DNA from 2 places in the Roseateles sp. T103 genome. Region 2 is predicted to be linked to the other one. Evidence: predicted binding sites of a transcription regulator. Region 2 holds the regulator's gene; the other holds the start of a gene.
The links. The regulator FliA, encoded in region 2, starts transcription of late flagellar genes. The targets are predictions, from matches to a motif close to CTAAAGTTTNNNNNNNNNNNGCCGNTA.
Positions count from the first base shown of each region.

Region 1 (7,785 bases), on a different contig from region 2:
GCCGGCAATGCCGCGCAGCATGCCCTGCAGCGCAACCACCGTGGAGTCGCCCTGCAGCGTGCCGGCGGTCTTGCTGTCGGCGTCGTACTTGGTCTGCTCGCGCATCAGGTTGATGACCGCGTTGTAGGCGTCGGAGAAGGCGGTCACCGCCGTCTTGATCGCCTCCTTGTCCTGGGCGATGTTCAGTGTCGCCGGGCTGCTGGTCGTCGCGAGCAGGTTGATGGTGAGGCCGTCCATGGCCTTGCTCAAGGTATTGCTCTCGGAGACGATGTCGATGCCGTTGATGTTGGCCTGCGCATTGGTGGCGGCAGCCTTGAGCGTCATTGAGCCGACGCCGGCCGAGGGGTCGTAGGCCAGGGCAGACAGGCCGGCGGCGTCGGCACCATTGCCATCGGCGTCCGAGACGGAGACGCGAAAGCCATTGCTCTCGCCCGTCTCTCTGGAGCGCAGCACCAGGCGCGAGCCGCTGGCGTCGTTGACGATGGAGGCGACCACACCGGCGCCGGCCGCATTGATCTTGTCGCGGATCGCGCTCGGGGAGTCGGCGCCCGCCGCGATGTCGATGGTGACGGCAGTCGCGCCCTCCTTAGCAGTGAATCCGCCATCGCTGCCCCAGCTGCCCAACTCGATGGTCAGACTGCCGGCGCCGACACCGGTGCTGGGCAGCACCGCGCTGGCCAGCGATTGCGCCGCGGCCAGCTGGTTGACCTGCACCGCGACTGTGCCGGCACTGGCGGCGCTGGAGGCGCTGACGGTGAGGGCGCTGCTGTTGGAGGAGCTGGCCTTGGTCGGCGCCCAGAGGTCCACCGAGTTGAGCTTGGATGCGGCATCGCGCAGAGAGGACAGAGCGCTCTGCAGCTTGCCCCAGGCCGAAAGCTGGGTCTTGAGCTTGTCGGTGCGCGTCAGGAGCTGGTCGATCGGCGTGCGCTCGACCTGCACCAGCTTGCTGACGATGGACTCGACATCGAGGCCGCTGCCGATGCCGGTGGAAGAAATGGATGGCACTGCTTTGCTCCTTGATGGGCCTTGCGGCCCACATCGACCCTATCGGCCGCTCGCGCAGAAACTGAAGGCCGTGCAGCGCGGGGCTGGACGGCCTTGGGGCGGGGACTGCGCCTGCGGGCGCCTTCGCTCGGGCTCAGCCCTTGAGCAGCGACAGCACCTGCTGCGGCAGCTGGTTGGCCTGCGCCACCATGGCATTGCCGGCCTGCTGCAGGATCTGCGCGCGGCTGAGGTTCGAGGTCTCGGCGGCGAAGTCGGCATCCATGATGCGGCTGCGTGCCGCGCTCTGGTTCTCCACCGAGATCTGCAGGTTCGAGATCACTGCGTCGAAGCGCGACTGCACGGCACCGAAGGTGGCGCGGGTGTTGTTGATCGTCGTCAGCGCGTCGTCGATGTCATCCATCACCTTGGCCAGACCGGTGGCATCGGTCGGCGTGGGCCGCGGCGTGGACGAGGGCGTGCCAGCAGGGGTCAGCGCACCGATCGACACCGGCGTGCCGCCCGGCGGGATGATGGCGCCGATGGTGGCGTCGTTGGGCAGGTCCAGCGGCGGGATGTCGATGGTGTCCCAGGACGAGGTGTTGGCGCCGATCTGGTAGGTCTGCGGCAGGCCGCTCGCGTCCGACAGGATGGGCTTGCCGTTGAAGGAGGTCGCACCCATGATGCGGGTGATCTCGCCGGCGAGCTGCTGGAACTCCTTGTCCAGCGAGTCCTTGTCCGAGTCGCTGTTGGTGGCGTTGCGGGCCTGGACGGTCAGCTCACGCATGCGCTGCAGCGCGTCGCTGATCTTGCCTAAAGCGCCTTCGGCCGTCTGCGCCAGCGAAATGCCGTCGTTGGCATTGCGCATCGCCACGGTCATGCCGCGCACCTGGGTGTTCATGCGCTCGGCAATGGCCAGACCGGCGGCGTCGTCCTTGGCAGAGTTGACGCGCAGGCCCGAAGACAGTCGCTGCATCGAGACCGCGAGCGATCCCTGCGACATGTTCAGATTGCGTTGCGCGTTCAGCGACGCAATATTGGTGTTGATGGTCTGGGGCATCTCAGCACTCCTGAATGTTCCGTTCGGCGGGCAGATTTACACCTGACCGATGGAACGCATTCTGCGAGTGCGGCAGCCCCGTCAAAAGCCCGATTAAGCGGCCAAACCACGGCCAATACGGAAACCAGTGCGAAGGCCAGGCGCGAGCCTTGCGGCCCGGGCCTGGTGCGCAGCCGGCGGTGTGCCGGCTATGGTTTCGCCCTGATTACTGCAGCAGCTTGAGCACCTGCTGCGGCATCTGGTTGGCCTGCGAGATCATCGCGGTGCCGGCCTGCTGCAGGATCTGCGCACGGCTGAGGTTGGCGGTCTCGGATGCGAAGTCGGCATCCATGATCCGGCTGCGCGCGGCGCTCTGGTTCTCGATGGCGATGTTCAGGTTCGAGATCACCGCATCGAATCGGTTCTGCGCCGCACCGAGCACGGCACGCTGGCCGTTGACGGTGTTGATGGCGGTATCGATGTTGTCGATGATGGTGCCCAGGCTGGCGGCCGTCGAGGTGTTGTCGAACACCGCGATGGCGGAGTCGGTCACGTTGGTCAGCGTCGTGTCGGCCGTCATGTCGGTGGTGACCACGTCCACCACGTCGTTGGCCGTCGTGTTGGCGCCGATCTGGAAGGTCTGCGTGCCTGAACCAGAGCCGGCCAGGATGGCCTTGCCGTTGAAGGTGGTGCCGGCGGTGACGCGGGTGATTTCCTTCTGCAGCTCGATGAACTCCTTGCCCAGCGAGTCCAGGTCGCTGGTGGTGTTGGTGGCGTTGCGGCCCTGCACGGCCAGCTCACGCATGCGCTGCAGCGCGTCGCCCACCTTGGCCAGCGCGCCTTCTGCGGTCTGCGCCAGCGAGATGCCGTCGTTGGCGTTGCGGACGGCCACCGTCATGCCGCGCACCTGGGTGTTCATGCGCTCGGCAATGGCCAGGCCGGCGGCGTCGTCCTTGGCGGAGTTGACGCGCAAACCCGAAGACAGTCGCTGCATCGAGGTCGAGAGCGAGCTCTGCGACATCGCGGTATTGCGCTGGGCGTTCAGGGAGGCGAGATTGGTATTGATGATCGCGGGCATGATGTCAGTCCTTTCGGTATCCAGAGTTCCGGTTCGTTCCGGTCTGTACGGTCGATAACACGAATGCCCTTGCGGGCAGTCTTGCCTGCGAGGCTGCAGCGTCGCCGCCTGGCCTCGCGCCGTCCGCGTCCTGCCTAACTCGATGGCTTAATGCCTCGGTCGGGCCGGCTGACCGGACTACGCAGTCCTCAAAACAACTATTTGGGACCCGTTGGATGTGTTATCGACGACACCTGCTTGGACTTGAGGGCTCCTGCGCGATCGGCGCCGTTCCCGGGTTTGGGAACGGCGCTCTCAGGGTGCTTGAGCTGGCGGACTGACGTTGTCCGCGGCAATCAATTCAGCTGTCGTCAGGGCCAGCTGCTGGGCTGGCCCAGCGTCATCGAAGCAGCGACAGGACGTTCTGCGGTTGTTGATTCGCCTGAGCGATCATCGCAGTACCGGCCTGTTGCAGGATCTGTGCACGACTGAGGTTGGCGGTCTCGGCGGCGAAGTCGGCATCCATGATGCGGCTGCGCGCGGCGGTCTGGTTCTCCAGCGAGATCTGCAGGTTGGAGATCACCGCATCGAAGCGGTTCTGCGAGGCACCCAGCACGGCGCGCTCGGAGTTGACCGTATCGATGGCCAGGTCGATGTTGTTGATGATCGTGCCCAGCGAGGCCGAAGTGGCGGTGTTGTCGAAGGTCGCGATCGACGCATCGGTCACGTTGGTGATCGTCGTCTCGGTGGTCATGTTCTTCGTCGCCACGTCGACCACGTCGTTGGCCGTCGTGTTGGCGCCGATCTGGAAGGTCTGCGTGCCCGAGGCGCCGGCCAGGATGGCGCGGCCGTTGAAGGTCGTGCCGGCGGTAACGCGGCTGATTTCCTTCTGCAGTTCCTGGAACTCCTTGCCCAGCGAGTCCAGATCGCTGGTCGTGTTGGTGGCGTTGCGGCCCTGCACGGCCAGTTCACGCATGCGCTGCAGCGCGTCGCCGACCTTGGCCAGTGCGCCTTCGGCGGTCTGCGCCAGCGAGATGCCGTCGTTGGCATTGCGGATGGCCACCGCCATGCCGCGCACCTGGGTGTTCATGCGCTCGGCGATCGCGAGGCCGGCGGCATCGTCCTTGGAGGAATTGACACGCAGGCCCGAGGACAGGCGCTGCATCGCCGTGCTCAGCGCGGCTTGCGAGGTGTTGATATTGCGCTGAGCGGTCAGCGAGTTGATGTTGGTGTTGATGATGGCGGGCATGTTGCGCTCCTGTTTCAGCTACTAAGACTTCCGGCTGTGCGCCTGGCTTGCGACCAGACGCTCAGTTCCGACGTGAATCGGGCGCCTCGGAGAGACCCCCTTTTGGTGCTACAGGCGACCTTGCGGCCGGATGAGCACCGTCGGGAAGGCAGGACCCTGCAATGCGACGCCCCTGTTCGGGATGCCCCCTCGGCCTGTCAACCTGACCACGCGTCTGTTTCCAGACCCGTTGGAATGGGTATCGGACAGCGCCAAGCAGAACTTAAGCGCTGTTTGTCAATAGGCTCGATCTTCCGAAAAGCGGCTGGGTTTCCCGGTCTGTTCCACAGATCGCTGCCGGGCTTGCGGGCCGGCGGCGACGGTGGGCGGTTCAGCGCCTGTTCGGGCGGGGTGCATCAATGTCTGGGGCGGCTGTCGGTCCTTCGGTCAGTCTTGTGTCGATGAGCTGAAACAGGCCGGTGCGACGGGGAGCGAATCCGTGGGCACCGGGCCATGTAGTGGTTTTCGGCGGTGTCGGCGTAGCACAGGCTTTGAGTCGCGGTGGCAAAGCGGTGCTTTTCTCCCGATTGGCGCGTGAACTAATCCCTAAAGTTCGCTGCACCGTGGTCGATACGCGCGCGCCGCGTGCATGCATGCACGCACGTTTGCAAATCCAGGCGACGGCCCTGCAGGACGCGAGCGTCCTGGGGCGGGTGCCCAGAGAGCAAGCAGCGCGCCACAATTTGGAGAGACTTATGCAAGTCATGACGCAAACAACGACAAGCACCGGCGCCAGTGGCGCGGCCCTGCTGTCGACCTCAACCCAGGCCAGCACTGCAGCGCCGATCAGCAGCGAGGCTGCCGCGCTGCTGCATGCCGCTCGCAATGCCGCCTTTGCCGAGGCCAGCCAGGGCCGGGTGGAGAACGGTCTGCAACTGCTGATGGACGCGCTGCACCACGAGCCGCAGAGTCATGACTTGCTCAGCGACATGGCGGCTCTACTGCTGGCCGCCGGTGCGCTGGAGAACGCGGTGGAGTTCGCGCGCATCGCGCTGGATGTGAATCCGCAGCACGGGCCCAGCCTGTACTCGCTCGGCTTCGCATTGGCCGGGCTTGGAGAGCATCAGCAGGCGCATGACGCGCTGTCCCGCATTGAGCAGGACAGCGAGGCGCTGCGCAGCCTGATGGCCGAGGCGCCTGATCTGCTGCCGCTGGTGAAGACCGAGCTGCAGCGCCTGCAGGCCAGTCTGGCCGAGCAGCAGGCTGCGGCGACGGCGCCCAGGCAAGCCGCTTGACGCGCGGCCGCCCGCGGCGGCGGCACGACGCCTGAACCATCGACACGGACCCCGCGACGCCGGGCGGCTGCATGCCGCGCCGGCGTCTTTGCTTTGCGCAGCGCTTGCGGTGGCTTGATAGCGAAGGGCGCTGGCCGGCCTCGCGCGAGCAGCTCTGGCAGACCGGCCTCCCAGGCCGGTGCGGATCAGCAGGTCACCGGCTCGGCGGCCAACGCCTGCGGCGGCTGGCCAGCTTCGACTCTGGACCACATGCGCAGGTACAGCGCTTCGAGCTCCTGCGCCAGGCGTCGTGCATCGTAGAGCGCGGCGATTCCCAGACCGAGCCGTGCGCGCAGGGCATGCAGTGCCCTGCGATCGCTGCCGAGCGCACAGGCAGCGTCGACATAGCTGCGTGCGTCGTGGCAGACCAGCTCGCCCAAGCCGGCGCTGTGCAGCAGGCTGGCTGCGACGCGGCCGGCGAAGGTTTTGCCCTGCAGCGTCAGCACCGGCACGCCGGCCCACAGCGCGTCGCTGCTGGTGGTGTGGCCATTGCAGGGCCAGCTGTCCAGCGCCAGATCGGCAGCACCCAGGCGCGCGAGGTGCTGTTGCATCGGGACCTTGGGTGCGAACACCAGCCGTTCGGGCGCGATGCCGCGGCGCTGGCCTTCGGCGCGCAGCCGCGCGTCGGCCTGTTCGCCGCCGCTGAGCTGCCACAGCACCGCCTGGGGCAGGCGGCGCAGGATCTCGGCCCAGGCGTCGAGCAGCGCGGGCGTGAGCTTGTAGACCGGGTTGGCGGCCAGCAACACCAGCGCATCGTCGGGCAGGCCCAGCGCGGCACGCGCCGGCACCGCAGCCTGGCGTTCGCGCCGGCCGTCGTTGGGCTGGTAGCAGCGCGGCAGCTGGGCGATCTGTTCGCTGTAGTGCGCGGCATGCGCAAGCGGCGTGACGATGGGGTCGCCGATGATGTAGTCGATCGCGTCCAGCCCGCTTGTGCCGGGAAAGCCTAGCCAGGCCGCCTGCACCGGCGCAGGGCGGCAGGCGAGGGCGGCCATGCGGCTGTCGGCGGTGTGGCCTTTCAGGTCGACGAGGATGTCCACCTCGGCGGCGCGTATCGCCTGCGCGGTGCCGAGCAGGTCAGCCTCGCGCAGATCGATGAACTGCTCGCAGGCGGCGGCGATGCGCTGGCGCAGCGCCGAGCCGTCGTCGGGACCGTGCGAGAACAGCAGCACCTCGAAGCGCTCGCGATCGCGGCATTCCAGCAGCTGCGCCAGCAGCGCCGCGGTGGCGTGATCGTGGAAGTCGGCCGACAGATAGCCGATGCGCAGCTTGCGGCCGGCCAATGGCTTGGGCTTCACCGGCGGCAGCTGCGGCAGTCCGCGGCTCAGGAAGCGGCTGCTGATGCGCGCCGCCTTCAGCATCTGCTGCGGATCGTGCGGCAGGCTGACCAGCGCGAAAGGCACGCAGAACTCGTCGTCGGCCTGCTCAGGCTTTGCCGCCAACGCGCGGCGCAGGCCCTGCGCGTCGGCATCGAACTGCTCCCACAGCAGCGCCTGCTGCTCGGCGTGCACGAGATAGGCGTGCGGCATCACATCGGCCGGGCGCAGCAGCGTGACGGTGCGGAAGCACTCGACTGCCTCGGCATGCATCTGCAGCGTCTGCAGCGCGAAGCCCAGCTGCAGATAGGCGTCCACGTCGTCGCTCTTCAGCGCCAGCGCCTGCATCAGCGCGCCGACGGCCGGCTCGGCAAAGCCGGCGCGGCGCAGCGCCTCCCCCAGCAGGCGCAGGCCCAGGTTGGAGCTGCCGACGGCGGGTACCGCCTGCAGCAGCGCGATGCTGTCGGCGTACTGCTGCAGCGCCAGCGTGGCCTGCGCGGCCAGCAGGGTGGCGGCGAGGTTCTGGCCGTCGATCTGCAGGGCACGCCTGGCTTCGTCCAGCGCCGCCTGGTGGCGGCCGGCGCGCGCGTGCGTCTGTGCCGCGAGCAGCAGCGCCTGCAGGGCAGGGGGGCGCTGCGCGGGTGGCGGCTGGCGCAGCAGCGGAGCGGCGCGCGATTTGAGTGCCTTCACTGCGGTGCGGCGTCGGCGCGGGTGGCCATGGCCAGCAGCGACATGCGATTGAAGAACCACAGACCCTGCACCTGCCAAGGCGTGTACTTGCGCAGCACGTTCGCCAGCGTGTAGGGCGTGTACCAGCAGTTGTGGTCCGGGTG
Region 1 is NZ_JBXVVS010000008.1:2,017-9,801, reverse strand. It holds gene fliD (flagellar filament capping protein FliD) at 1-1,005, opposite strand, end outside; gene AC2EBS_RS17880 (flagellin N-terminal helical domain-containing protein) at 1,139-2,041, opposite strand; gene AC2EBS_RS17875 (flagellin domain-containing protein) at 2,247-3,098, opposite strand; gene AC2EBS_RS17870 (flagellin N-terminal helical domain-containing protein) at 3,478-4,326, opposite strand; gene AC2EBS_RS17865 (hypothetical protein) at 5,061-5,600, shown strand; gene AC2EBS_RS17860 (O-linked N-acetylglucosamine transferase, SPINDLY family protein) at 5,786-7,642, opposite strand; gene AC2EBS_RS17855 (class I SAM-dependent methyltransferase) at 7,639-7,785, opposite strand, start outside.
Region 1: the regulator FliA is predicted to act here: its motif matches at 4,566-4,592, upstream of AC2EBS_RS17870 (flagellin N-terminal helical domain-containing protein).

Region 2 (7,785 bases):
TCACACTTGATGCAAGTCCACGCGGCCCGTCTCCTGGGCCGGGTGGAGGTTCAGCAGCTGGTGGAACACATCACCAAGCAGGCACCTCAACTGATCGAAGACGTGATACCCAAGATGGTCGGCATCGCCACACTGCAACGCACGCTCCAGTTCCTGCTGGAGGAGGGCGTGCACATCCGCGACATGCGTTCCATCGTCGAGTCGATCTCCGAGAACGCCGCCGTGGTTTCCGACCCGGCCGAGCTGGCCCGCCGCATCCGCACCCATATCGCGCCGGCCATCGTCCAGCAGATCTACGGCCCGGTGAAGGAGCTGGATGTGATCGCGCTGGAGCCCGAGCTCGAGCGTCTGGTCACCCAGGCGCTGAATTCCCCCCATGGCGCAGCGCTGGACCCCGGCGTGGCCGACACGCTGGCCCGCAGCGCCGCCGAACAGAGCCAGTCGCAGGAAGACCGCGGCGTGCCGGCCTGCCTGTTGGTACCCGACGTGATCCGCGCGCCAATGGCCCGTCTGCTCAAGCGTGCCGCACCGCGCCTGAAGGTGCTGGCACACAGCGAAATTCCTGAAACCCACACCATCCGGATCGGCTCGATCATCGGAGGCACAGCATGAACGTGAAGCGCTTCACCGCCCGCACCAACCGCGAGGCGATGGCCCTGGTCCGCCAGGCCTTTGGCGACGACGCCGTCGTGCTGTCGAACAAGCCCTGCGCCGAAGGCGTGGAAGTGCTGGCGATGGCGCCCGAGGGCATGGCCCAGATCGAAAAGGTCGCCGCGCAGGCGCCCAAGGTCAGCGCGCCCAGCCGCGTGCAGGCCCGTCCGGCTGCCAGTGCGCCGCAGGGCGGCAGCAGCCGTCTGGCCGAACGTGCCGCACGTCAGATGCCGCAGATGGGTGCAGAGCCCGGCGTCGATCAGGACGTGCAGCAGCTGGCGATGAGCACGCTGTCCTTCCAGGACTATGTGCGCGAGCGCATGCTCAAGCGCCGCCAGGCCGAACTGCAGGGTCGCACCGATCCGCTGCTGGAAGAGCCCAGCTTCGCCAAGCCCGAGCCGCAGACGGCCGAGGGCGTGGCCTCGCTGTCCGCCATGCGCAAGCAGCGCGCCGAGGCCGCGATGGCCGCGATGGCGCCGCGCCGCCCGACCAGCCAGCCGGCACCTGCCGCCGCTCCGCGCCCGGTGCCGCCAGTGCTGCGCGACGAGATCCGCGTGGCGCAGGCGGCCGCGCCGCTGCCCGATTTGGCGCTGGCCGCCAGCCGTCGCGAGCAGCAGGACATGATCAACGAACTGCGCTCGATGAAGGGCCTGATCGAGGAACGCTTCGGCGCGCTGGCCTTCATGGAGAAGCTGCAACGCCAGCCGGCCCAGGCCCGCCTGACGCAAAAGCTGCTGGAGGTTGGCTTCTCGCCCGCGCTGGTGCGCAAGCTGGCCGAGAGCCTGCCGGCCGACTACAAGCAGATGGCCACCGACGAGACCGCCTGGGCGGCCAATGTGCTGGCGCGCAACCTGCTTACCGGTGAGGCCGAGCCCGCACTGGAAGACCAGGGCGGTGTGCTGGCCTTGATCGGCTCCACCGGGGTCGGCAAGACCACCACCACGGCCAAGATCGCTGCAGCCTTTGCCACCAAGTATGGTGCCGGCCAGCTGGGACTGATCACGCTGGACGCCTACCGCGTCGGCGCCCATGAGCAACTGCGCGCCTACGGCCGCATCCTCGGCGTGCCGGTGCATACCGCCCACGACCGCACCTCGTTGGAAGACCTGCTGGACCTGCTGTCGGCCAAGAAGATGGTGCTGATCGACACCGCCGGCATGGCGCAGCGCGACAGCCGCACCGGCGAGCTGCTCGACATGCTGCGCCACCCCAGCCTGCGCAAGATCCTGGTGCTCGATGCCGCCCAGCAGGGCGAGACCATCGAGGACGTGGCGATGGCCTGGCGCGGCAGCGAGTGCATGGGCGTGGTGCTGTCGAAGATCGACGAGGCGGTAAAGCTCGCCCCGGCGCTGGACTGCGTGATCCGCCACAAGCTCAAGGTGCTGGGCGTCACCAACGGCCAGCGCGTGCCCGAGGACTGGCACCGCCTGTCGGCCCCGGCCCTGGTGCAGCGCGCGCTGCGCAGCGCCGCGACGCCAGCCTGGCGCATGGACAGCTCGGACATCAACCTGATCTTCGCCGGCGGACCTGCGCTGGCTGTGGCCCAGCCTTCGGCACTGGGCGCGCACTGAAACGACAGATCGACACCATGATGCGCGACCTCAATCGCTACAACCCCCGCGTGCAGGACCAGGCCGACGGTCTGCGCCGCCTCTTCGCCAGCTCGCGCGTGCGCTTCATCCCGGTGCTGAGCAACCCGCATGTGCTGAGCGCCGGCGTGCTGCTCGAAGGTCTGTGCGCTGCATTCGCCGAGCTGGGCCTGCACACGCTGGTCGTTGATGCCGGCGAGATGTCGCCGCAGCCTTCCGAGCTGGCCCAGGTCGATCTGGCCGCCTGCGTGGAGCCGCTGTCCGAGCATGTCTCGTATCTCGCCGCACGCGGCCTGCCGCTGCGCCATATCAATGCCAATGGCTCGGCCGCGCAGTTCCTTGAGGTGGTCGCCGATGCCGCGCCGCAGGCCGATGTGGTGCTGCTGCATGCCGGCGCTGCCGAGCTGGCACGCATGGTCGCCAGCCGCGAACTGCGTCCGGTGCTGCTGGCCGACACCGATGTGCAGAGCGTCACCCATGCCTATGCCGGCATGAAGTGGCTGACGCAGCGCGCCGGGCTGATGGTCTACAGCCTGCTGCTGGCCTGCCCGCCGCAGCTGCGCCTGGCCGAACGCATCGCCCAGCAGCTCAGCAGCTGCGCCGAAGGCTTCCTCGGCGCCGTGCTACGTGACTGGGCCTGCATGGACCCGCGCCAGCCGGCCTCTGCGCCGATGGCGCCCGAGCTGCGCTACCTGGCGCGCGAGCTGCTGATGGCGGCGCCGCCCGGAGCGATGTTCGAAGCGCCCGCTGACGCGATGCCGCTGCGCCCGCTGCCGAGCCGCCACCACGCTGCCGCCGCCCTCTGATCAAGCCGCTGGAGCCGATCATGTACACCGCCAAAGGTCGCCTCGACAATTCCTCGCTGATCCGCCAGCACAGCCCGCTGGTGCGACGACTCGCGCATCAGATGATCGCCAAGCTGCCGGCCAATGTGGAGCTGGACGACCTGATCCAGGTCGGCCTGATCGGCCTGACCGATGCGCTGGCACGCTTCGATGCAACGCAGGGCGTGCAGTTCGAAACCTTTGCCACCCAGCGCATCCGCGGCGCGATGCTCGACGAGTTGCGCGGGGGAGACTGGATGAGCCGCGGCACGCGCCGCCAGCAGCGCGAGATCGAGACGGCCGTGCACAAGCTCGAGCAGCGCCTGGGCCGTCCGCCGCAGGAGAGCGAGATCGCCAAGGAAATGGGCATCAGTCTCGTTGAGTATCAGGACCTGCTGTCCAAGGTGCGCGGCACGCAGCTGGTGTTCCTGGAGGACATGAGCGGCGACGATGGCGACGAGGACTATCTCGACCGCCATGTGGCTGACGACGGCGCCAACCCCATGGCGCTGCTGCAGGACCATCGCATGCGCCAAGCGCTGGTCGCGGCGATCAAGAACCTGCCCGAGCGCGAGCAGTACGTCATGTCCATGTATTACGAACATGACATGAACCTGAAAGAGATTGCCGCTGTGCTAAAAGTGACAGAGTCACGGGTTTGTCAATTGCACAGTCAAGCCATCGCGAGATTGAGAGTTAAGCTTCGCGACTGGTGAGGCCACCAGTAGCAGCCATAAGAGCTGCACAGGAGACAAACAATCCCATGCTTGATAGCTTCTTGCGCCGTCGCGGCCCAGAGGGGCCCGTCCGCACGCCGCCGACCACAAGCCGGGCGGAGGCGGACAGCACAGCACTCAATACCGTCAAGACACTGTCGCGCATGGTGTCCACGCTCGGCCGAGATGCGGCCGAGGTGCGCGGCGTTCTCGAAGATACCCAGAAAGCCGTCGAATCCCAGGGGCAGGCCATGCATGCGCTGGCCGAGCAGCTGTCCGAGGTGCAGCGGGCCCAGCAGTCCATCGGTGCGGCCACCGGCAAGACGCGCGAGGCCGTGGCCACCGCGCGTGGTGCGCTGGACAACGTCGGCAGCGAAGTCGGCGGCATCGTGCAGACACTGCGCGAAGTGTCCGAGGCTGCCGCTGCGATCACGCAGATCGCGCTGCAGACCCGGCTCGTGGCCTTCAACGCCTCGGTCGAGGCCAAGCGTGCCGGCGAGGCTGGCCGCGGCTTCGGCGTGGTTGCCGACGCGGTGAAGGACCTTTCCGCCAAGGTCGAGGCCTCGTCCAAGGCCATCGTGGCCTCGGTGAAGGCGCTGGACACGCGCGTCGATGCCTTCAGCCGCGAACTGCGCAGCGACGGGCAGGGAGCAGGCAGCTCCAAGAGCAGCATTCACACGGCCTTCGCTGCGGTCGAAGACGACGTACGGCTGATTGCGGCGTCCGCCGAGCAGAGCCGCGCCACCAGTGCCAGTCTCAACGAGCGCGCCGCCGCGCTGGAGTCCGAGGTGCGTCAGGTCATCAGCGGCCTGGGCACGGCCTTCGCTTGCAGCGATCGCTTTCTCAAGCTGTCCGAGGAGTTGATCGAGCAGATCGCCGAGTCCGGCGTCGAGGTGGAGGACTCGCCTTTCCTGCGCATGGCGCAGCAGGCTGCCGGCGAGATTGCCGCATTGCTGGAATCCGCCGTCGCCCAGGGTCAGATCCGGCTGGAGCAGCTCTTCGACGAGAACTACCGCCCGATGCAGGGCACCAATCCGCAGCAGTACCAGACTGCCTTCGTCGAGCTTGCCGATCGCCTCTTCCCGCAGGTTCAGGAGAAGGTGCTGACGCTCAGTGACAAGGTGGTGTTCTGCATCGCGGTCGATCGCAACGGCTATGTGCCCACGCACAACCGTGCCTATTGCCACCCGCAGCGGGCTGGCGACGTGGTGTGGAACACCGCGAACAGCCGCTACCGTCGCATCTTCAACGACCGCACCGGCCTGGCTTCGGCGCGCAACCAGCGGCCTTTTCTGCTGCAAACCTACCGGCGCGACATGGGCGGCGGCAAGTTCGTGCTGCTCAAGGAGGCCTCGGCGCCGATCATGGTCGGCGGCCGGCACTGGGGCGGGTTGCGCATCGCGTTCAAGTTCTGATCGCTTGTCGGCGTGGTCGTTTGGTGCTCGGTTTGAGTGCTGGATGAAGCGCGCCGGGGCGAAATCCCGGCGCGCTCTCACAAAGTGATCAAGCCCGATCAGCGGCACCAAGACCCACCCAAGCGGAAGAACACAACAAGCTCAAGGCGCCACGCACGCCTTGTTCTTCCCCGTGTGCTTGGCCTCGTACAGGGCCACATCGGCGCGGTCCAGTGCCTGCTCCAGCGTCTCGCCCGGCCGATAGAGCGTGACCCCAGCAGAGAAGGTGACGAACACGTCCTTGCCCTCGTGCATGAACAGCGCCGCCGACAGCGAGCGCTGCAGCCGTGTCAGCACCGACTGCGCTTCGTCCAGCGGCGTGGCCGGCAGCATCAGCACGAACTCCTCGCCGCCATAGCGCGCCACCATGTCGCCGGGGCGCAGCATCTGTGTCACGCGCGCAGCCAGCGACTTCAGCGCCTCGTCGCCAGCGGCATGGCCCAGCGTGTCGTTGAGCTTCTTGAAGTTGTCGATATCCAGCAGCGCCAGCGCCATGCGCGAGCCTTCGCGCTCCTGCTTGGCCTGCTCGATGCCGAAGGCAGCGATCAGGCCGCGACGGTTGGCAATCTGCGTGAGCTGGTCCGTGTGAACTTCGTCCGACAGCCGGCGCAGTTCCTTCTCCAACTCGTTGACCCGGTCGCTGAGCTGGCTGGCCTTCTCGTGCTCAGCAGTCAGACGCGACTGCGTCTCGCGTACCAGGGCCTGGACCGAGCGGCTTTCCTCGACCATCTCTCGCACCACGCCGGCCAGACTTTCCAGCGAATCCGCCTTCTCGATGACATCGGCATAGCGACCGACGCTGTGCTGGAAACGGTCGGTGTGCGCACCGAGCTCGCCCAACTCGGCCAGCATCTTGTGGATCAGCGACTTCAGCGAGTCGCGCGCACGTGAACGTTCCTCGCGCAGGCTGCGCTGGCGTTCGCGGGTGTTGCTGAGCAGCTCGGAAACGCTGCGTACGCCGCGCGCCGACAGACCGGTCTCCAATGTCTGGTTCATCGCCTCGCACTGGCCGCGTGCCCAGGAGTCGTCCTCGGACAGATCGACCAGGCTGGCGCTGAGTTCGCGGCAGAGCTGGCCCAGCTCGCCGAACAGGTGGTGACGATGGTCCAGCAGCTGGCGCGCCCGCTGACACAGGGCGGCCATGGCGGCGGCACGCTGTGAAGTGGCGCCCTGGCTGGCAAGCTCCGTCTGCGCATTGGCCAGTTCGGTCAGCAGGTCGTCGACCAGGCTGTCCGGTGAGGCGCCGGCCTGAGGGCTGCGCAGCGCGTGTCCGACGGTGCCCTGCAGGCTGTCGCTGATCGCGCTCCAGGCGCGTGGGTCGCTTGAGGCGGAGCGGGCGGCGGCCTCGGCGTCGGGAAGCTGGCTGGCCCGCTGCTCGAGGTCCGCCGCCAGCTCGGTATCGGTAAAGAACTGGCTGGGCGGACCGCCAGTGTCCTCGTCACTGCTGAGCGTGGCGATGTTGGCGTCGGCCGTGTCGCTGTCCCAGCTCTGCACCAGTTGCTGCAGGCGGTTCACCAGGCGCTGCACATCGCTGCGGTTGCTCTCCAGCACGCGCTGCAGGCCGTCCTTCTTGCGCGCTACCGTCCATTGGCGCCCACCGCGTTCAAGTCCGCGCACCAGTCGTTCGACCGCACCAGCCAGGGCCTCGCCCTGGCTGGCTGCGCCGGACTGCAGTGTCTCGAGCCGGCGCAGCGCGTCGTCAAAGCGACCCTCGCGCAGCATCGCGCTGATCTCGGTGCGTGCTTGCACCTCGCCGACGGCCAGGGTCGTCAGCCGCGCCATCACCGCCTGCGCGCGCTCGGGCAACGCCGCATCGGCACTGGCAGGCGTGCCGCCCGCTTCCAGCGCATAGGCGGCGGCATAGTTCTCCGGCGTCGGTTCCTGCTTGTTCAGCGCCAGACGGCGCAGTGCGGCCTTGGCCAGCTGTGCCGGCGGCAGGGCGCCGGGTCGGGAGGGGTGCTGCTTGTCGTCCATGGTGTCGTTCAACGCGGGCTGCCGGTCGGTCGCGCCTCTCCGGCGCCACGGCTATCCAGCGACTGATCGCCAGCCTGGACGATCCAGGGCGCCTTGCGGGGCAGCACGGTCTGCGACAGCCAGCGCTCCAGATCGTCGGGCAGAAGCGGGCGGCTGAACAAAAAGCCTTGCATGATGCCGCAGCCCAGGCGGTGCAGCTCCTCCATCTGGCGCAGCGTCTCCACGCCCTCGGCAATGACACGCAGGCCCAGCGAGCGTGCCAACGCGATGATCGCGGTCACCACGGCCGAGCTCTGCGGCGTGATGCCCAGGTCGCGCACGAAGCTGCGGTCGATCTTCACTTCGGCGATCGGCAGCGTGGTCAGGTAGGCCAGCGAGGAGTAGCCGGTACCGAAGTCGTCGATCGAGACCTCGACACCCACTTCGTTGAGCCGGTGCAGCGCCGGGATCACGCTCTGCAGATCCTTCATCAGCCCAGTCTCGGTGATTTCCAGCTGGATCGAACGGTGTGGCACCCCGTAGCTGCTGACGCACTGGTGAATATGCTCGACCAGGTCCGAGCGTTCGAACAGCCGGC
Region 2 is NZ_JBXVVS010000001.1:1,438,376-1,446,160, reverse strand. It holds gene flhA (flagellar biosynthesis protein FlhA) at 1-612, shown strand, start outside; gene flhF (flagellar biosynthesis GTPase FlhF) at 609-2,222, shown strand; gene AC2EBS_RS06395 (MinD/ParA family ATP-binding protein) at 2,240-3,046, shown strand; gene AC2EBS_RS06390 (RNA polymerase sigma factor FliA) at 3,067-3,780, shown strand; gene AC2EBS_RS06385 (methyl-accepting chemotaxis protein) at 3,945-5,195, shown strand; gene AC2EBS_RS06380 (GGDEF domain-containing protein) at 5,337-7,208, opposite strand; gene AC2EBS_RS06375 (putative bifunctional diguanylate cyclase/phosphodiesterase) at 7,217-7,785, opposite strand, start outside.